DNA from 2 places in the Lysinibacillus sp. NPDC056959 genome. Region 1 is predicted to be linked to the other one. Evidence: riboswitches for the same ligand, from Rfam matches in the RefSeq annotation. Region 1 holds a riboswitch; the other holds the start of a gene.
What was found. A riboswitch is a leader RNA that binds a small molecule or an ion and turns the genes downstream of it on or off. The one in region 1 is predicted to bind S-adenosylmethionine.
Positions count from the first base shown of each region.

Region 1 (3,217 bases):
ATAAGTTATCGAACACTTCAGAAGAAATTGGTCGGTTAACTTTTCCCCAGTCAATTTTATCTTTTGTGCTCTCTTCTTCTACCGTATATTTATCTTTAGGTGAACGACCAGTGTATTTGCCAGTTTCTGCACGAACTGCGCCATCTACTGTTAACATAGCTTCACCACGAGAAGTAGCTTTTTCAGCTAATTGTGGTACTGAAAGTTGAACATTAATGTTACTGCCGCTTAATAATTCCTTCAGTTCGTTTGCAATTTCTACTGAATTCATCGATTAAATACCATCCTTTTTTATAGTATTCCCTTGAGTCTGAGGGAGATTTTCTTAATTTCAAAAATAGTATAACACAATTGCTTAAATAATCTATACTAATTCAGAAATTATTTTTCAGATTTTATTACTTTTCAAGAAAACGACAAAAAGTAAATTGATTCGTTTTGATAATGCTTTTTACCCTATCTATTATAAGTGATCAGTCAATCACTTTCGACACAGCAAAATTGTGTTCTAGAAGCTTTTGGCTTATATGAGGTTCGCACAGGATGTGAAGTTTTCAGCTTGTTTTTATTAGTTGGAGCTTGTCTTCAATTGAAAAGGGGCTACAATCATTTTCATCCACCACATGTTCCGTAGCTGACGCTTTGCTTTCACTACAAAATGTGCTGTAAAGGGTTACACATATGTTAACACATGATGTGAGGTGGAGAGTAGGGATTATTTTGTTTGAATTTACAGGATAATACAAATGAGTTTCATAATAATGGTATAACTGTAGCTAACGCTTTGCTTTCGCTATAGATAAACAAAGCGTCCGGAATCGGTTTTGTGCTTATGCCTGGAGACGTTATTTTGCGAAAGCGCAGTGTTAACGTAGTGACAGCAATGTGTTTTTGTCTTTGCGACAGCACGAGAGCCGACATGATTTTCGCTTTCGGTAATGCTACAGGACGTGGCGTTCTTACACTGAGTTTCCCTATTTTAGCGGGTGTTTGGGCACTCGCTGAAAGAAGTTAAAAATATTTGACAACGTTCGACCTTTTCCGTATTATGAGATATTGAACGGATACTCTTATCCCGAGCTGGTGGAGGGTCAGGCCCTGTGAAACCCGGCAACCTGCATGAACTATTTCACGACATGCGCTGGTGCCAACCTGATGCAAGGGAAACCCCTTGAACGATAAGAGTGAAAGGTTACGAAGTCATTATTCCTTTCCTCATGTTAAGTAAGCGTGAGAAAAGGATTTTTTTATTGTTAAAAACGAATGTAAAGGTAAGTATATAGTCCTTTCCTTATTATAATGACGGATCTTTCGAAAACCTCGTGTTAAAAGCAGTAGTTGTTTTTTGTGCGGAAACGTAGTGTAAACGTAGCGACAGCAACAACTGCTTTAGAGTTCAATCTATAGGAGCGGGCTTGACATGGGTAATGAGTACCGTATTAATTCGCAAATATTATTTGTAAAAGTAATTGGAGGAAAACCAAATGACAAAACGTCGACTGTTTACATCAGAAAGTGTAACAGAAGGACATCCAGACAAAATTTGTGATCAAATCTCGGATGCCATTTTAGATGCTATTTTAGCAGAAGATCCAAACGCACGTGTAGCGTGTGAAACAACAGTAACTACTGGTTTAGTATTAGTAGCAGGAGAAATTACTACGTCTACTTATGTAGACATTAAAGGTATCGTTCGTGATACTGTAGCAGAAATCGGTTATACACGTGGGAAATATGGCTTTGATGCTGAAAATCTAGCAGTACTTGTTGCTATTGGTGAACAATCACCTGATATTGCTCAAGGTGTTGACCAAGCATTAGAGGCACGTGAAGGCTCTATGACAGACGCTGACATTGAAGCAATTGGCGCAGGTGACCAAGGCTTAATGTTCGGTTATGCATGTAACGAAACACCAGAGCTTATGCCGTTACCAATTAGTTTAGCGCATAAATTGGCTCGTCGTTTAACGGAAGTACGTAAATCTGGTGAACTAGGTTATTTACGTCCAGACGGAAAAACACAAGTAACAATTGAGTATGATGAAAACAATGTACCAGTGCGAGTTGATACGATTGTCATTTCTACACAGCATGACGAAGAAGCTACACTTGAGCAAATTCAAGCAGACTTAAAAGAATTCGTTATTGCTCCAGTTGTTCCGAGTGAATTATTAGATGCCGAGACTAAATATTTCATCAACCCAACTGGCCGATTCGTAATTGGTGGTCCAAAAGGAGATGCTGGCCTAACTGGACGTAAAATCATCGTTGATACATACGGTGGCTATGCCCGTCATGGTGGTGGTGCTTTCTCTGGTAAGGATGCAACTAAGGTAGACCGTTCAGCGGCATATGCAGCCCGCTATGTGGCAAAAAATATCGTAGCAGCTGGTTTAGCAGATCGAGCTGAAGTACAACTAGCTTATGCGATTGGTGTTGCTCAACCTGTATCTATTGCTGTTGATACATTCGGGACAGGAAAAGTTACGGAAAGTGAAATTGTAAAATGGGTACGCGAGCTATTTGACCTACGCCCAGCAGGGATTATTAAAATGCTTAACCTTCGTCGCCCAATTTATAAGCAAACTGCAGCATATGGTCACTTCGGTCGTACAGACTTAAATGTACCTTGGGAACAAACGGACAAAGCAGACGCATTAAAAGAAAAAGCAGGTTTATAAACTATTCAGCTAAAGTAATAAAGTGGTTGGACAAATATTTTAAGATACTATTACAGAAAGGGGCTTAACATGCTATTGCCCCTTTCGTTGTTTTTAACTTCTTTCAGCGGGTGTCTAAACACCCGCTGAAAGAAGTTAAAGCCCCCGGTGGATGTCACGGAATCAGAAAGGAGTGCTTAGGGGATGTTAGCCTAAAACCATCGCATTCATGCGATAACGACTAACTGACCTACATCGGTAAAAGGGCCATGTCCTGTGGCATTACCGAAATGACCGACATCGTGTCGGCCCTCACGCAGGCCTAAGCACAAAGCCGATTCCGGACGCAATTATGCCGAGGCATAATTGATCAAAAAAATAAGCGCCATATATAATCACGTGGGGATCGGTTGTCTAAGCAACGTGGAGCTGCTTTGATTTAGTTGAAATAACTATTTATTCTTTGGTTGAAGAGATTTATAGTATTGGCCTTTTTCTACATATTCATGTATGATGCGTTCCATATCTTCTTTATCTTCATCATTTAATTCTCTTAC
Region 1 is NZ_JBHURE010000020.1:62,108-65,324, reverse strand. It holds gene pckA (phosphoenolpyruvate carboxykinase (ATP)) at 1-271, opposite strand, end outside; SAM riboswitch class I at 1,068-1,185, shown strand; gene metK (methionine adenosyltransferase) at 1,485-2,681, shown strand; gene ACFTQ7_RS18905 (gamma carbonic anhydrase) at 3,113-3,217, opposite strand, start outside.

Region 2 (3,217 bases), on a different contig from region 1:
CCCTTCCTTTTTGCTATTTATTAGATTCAAGGAAAGTATCATCAAAATATGCCTTAAAATTTGGATACAGATAGTCTAATGACAATAGAATATCGGCATCATCTTCAAATAAAATTTCATGTTCAATTTCATATATGGCACAACTTTCTTCATCAGCATTATTATTTAAATCAATACAAATTATTTTTCCATACTCTGTATCCCACGAAAATGGAAGATATCCTAAACTGCATAATGATGGATTAAACATATCTCTTACATTATTTAAAGGATCCTCAATACTTTGGTCAGGTATTACACCAAAATAATGATGATACGTTGAAATAAAAGCTTTATACCATTCGGGAAAATTAAGTCCGAACTCTTTTTCTAACGTTTGAATATCTCCCTCCGTTACGGTGGAAGGAATCATTCTCCACACAGACCACTCTGCATCGATATCAACTACCTTCATTTCTTCAGGTACATCCGGGCACATCCATCTACAAAATCCATCTTCAGACACCTGATTATAACGTTCATAGTAAATTTCAAAACCATTTTTTATGTATGCACGAATATCCATTTTAATAACTCCTTTTGAAGAAGAATAAATTGATCGGGATTTAAGCCGTTGAACTGAGGTCCTTTTCGCTCAAGCTTTTCAAAGCACGGCCATTAACACCTAAAGTCTCTGTTGTACATAAGATAATGTATCAACTATAGGATAGGAGGAATTTAGTGTATTACAATCCTTATCCGTATTTTGTCTATCCTAATTATTATCCGGCATGGGTAATGGCAAATCAACCAACTACTCAACTACCTTCTAAACATCTAGCAATGCCTGACCCAACGAATAGAGGTCCATTTCCATCCATCAATACAGTAAAATTAAAGACTTCTGCGAAACGAATCAAAGTTATTATGCAGCAAGCACAATTACTTACGGATAAAATTGATGAATCAGAGCAATTTGCACATGATCTTATGAACGCAGCACAACAATCAAATAAAACAGAAGTTGAAAAGTTAATTGCGTCAACAGGCATTACGGTAAAATTCGATACTACCTATACACCAGATGGATTTCGTATACTATTTACTGATAGCGGCTGTTGTAAGCTAACACTAATTTTGGGTTGGTGAAAAGTTGGTCCTTTGAAGAGGGCCTCTTTTTTTTGCCTTTAGCATCTTCTTTATGAATTATAACCACGTATCCCTACTGAACTTGTAAACTATATATAAATATGCTAAAGTATTCATAAATTTTATTTCCGAAAATTCTTATATTTTATTTTCTTATCAAGAGAGACGGAGGGATTGGCCCTATGAAGTCTCAGCAACCAGCCTATAGGTATGGTGCTAATTCCAAATGGCAAAATTTAGCCTTGAAGATGAGAAGACTTACTGCATTTGCTTCTGCACAAGAGTCCTCTTCTACAAGGAGGGCTCTTTTTTATTGTTGCATTCAAAATAATTAACAGAAAGCAGGGAACTATAATGACAAACGAACTTTTACAAGCAATACAACTATTAAAATCAAAAGAATGGGTTGATTTAACACATACATTCGGTCCAAACTCTCCTCATTTCTTTATGTTTGATGATGCAAAATTTGAAACATTATTTTCGCATGATGATGGCTTCTTTGCACAACAATTCACTTTCCCTGGGCAATACGGAACACATATCGACCCACCAATCCATTTCGTGAGAGAAACACGCTATTTAGAGGAATTGGAGCTAAAAGAACTAGTACTCCCACTCATCGTTATTGATAAATCGAAGGAAGCTGAAATTAACAACGACTACACGTTAAGCGTTCAAGATATTATTAACTTTGAAGCTGAATATGGAGAAATTGAAGAAGGTACCTTCGTTGCGCTACGCACCGATTGGAGTAAACGTTGGCCAGATAAAGAGGCTTTCAGCAACAAAGATGCTGATGGCAATAATCATATTCCTGGCTGGGGATTAGAAGCGTTGCAATTTTTATTCAACAAACGAAAAGTAAGTGCGATTGGCCACGAAACTTTTGATACGGATTCAGCAACAGATTTTCGTAAAAACGGTAAGTTAGATGGCGAATATTTTGTGCTTGAGCAAGATACTTATCAAATTGAGCTTATGACAAATTTGGATAAGCTACCTCCAAAAGGCGCCGTTATATTCAATATTGTGGCAAAGCCTGAAAAAGCATCTGGATTCCCTGTCCGCTCATTTGCTATATTGCCTTAATATAGCAACAGGTCTGATTCAATACATATTGAACCAGACCTTTCTTAATCATTTATTTAGATTTTTTTCCTTTTTAGAAACACGATCAACATGAGAGCTATGAACTTAATACGATTTTTTCCATTAAATGATTTTTAGCTCACGAAGAGCATAATCAATACCATCTTCTGTTGATTTCTTTGTTACAAAATTAGCGACATTTTTTAATGCTTCACTACCATTACCCATTGCAATACCAAAGCCGACCTTCTCTAGCATGTCGATATCATTATCTCCATCCCCAAAAGCAAGTGCTTCTTCTGTACTCAAGTCGAAATATTCTAGTACAGCTTGAACAGCAATAGACTTAGAAATATCCTGTTGCAAAATATTTGTAATGTAAGGATGCCACCTTTTAAATAATAAATGAGGAAATGTAGAGGTATACTTTTTCTCAATATCCTCATCAACATATAAACACATTAAATACACTTCTTGCGTTACAATATCTTCATTGATAACGGGAAACTCCCGCAAAGATAATGTTTCTTTCATAGCTTTTAATGTCTTTTTTTCTTGGACGTTATTCATTGATAATGTTTCTGTGAAAAACGATAGACTTTGTTTATTTTCATCAGCAAAAGCCTTCACTACTTGGACCACTTCTTTGGCGACCGGTATTTTATGTATGACTTGATCTTGGTGCTTAACATATGCACCATTAGCTGTAATAAACGTCTCTATTCCTACATTTCTTAAATCCTGGCACATTGATAAAGGTCTTCCTGTAGCAGCTACAATATGAATTCCTTTATCCTTTAATTGTTGAATAGCGTTCCTTGTACTTTCTTGCATACGACCATCTTCATAATTAACAAGCGTTCCATCTACGTCAAAAAATACAATTTTATAATCCATTGTTCTCTCCTTTTCATTTTGTATATTTTCACCAGGTGCATTGATGATAAATCTATAATTAAATGGCTAATTTTCACTACAGGCAAGCGTTGTATGACTC
Region 2 is NZ_JBHURE010000007.1:60,355-63,571, reverse strand. It holds gene ACFTQ7_RS10725 (SMI1/KNR4 family protein) at 14-565, opposite strand; gene ACFTQ7_RS10720 (YuzC family spore coat inner layer protein) at 721-1,128, shown strand; SAM riboswitch class I at 1,279-1,383, shown strand; gene ACFTQ7_RS10715 (cyclase family protein) at 1,483-2,220, shown strand; gene ACFTQ7_RS10710 (Cof-type HAD-IIB family hydrolase) at 2,344-3,117, opposite strand.
Region 2: it holds a riboswitch for S-adenosylmethionine, as region 1 does, so the genes downstream of both, ACFTQ7_RS10715 (cyclase family protein) here and metK (methionine adenosyltransferase) in region 1, are expected to answer to the same signal.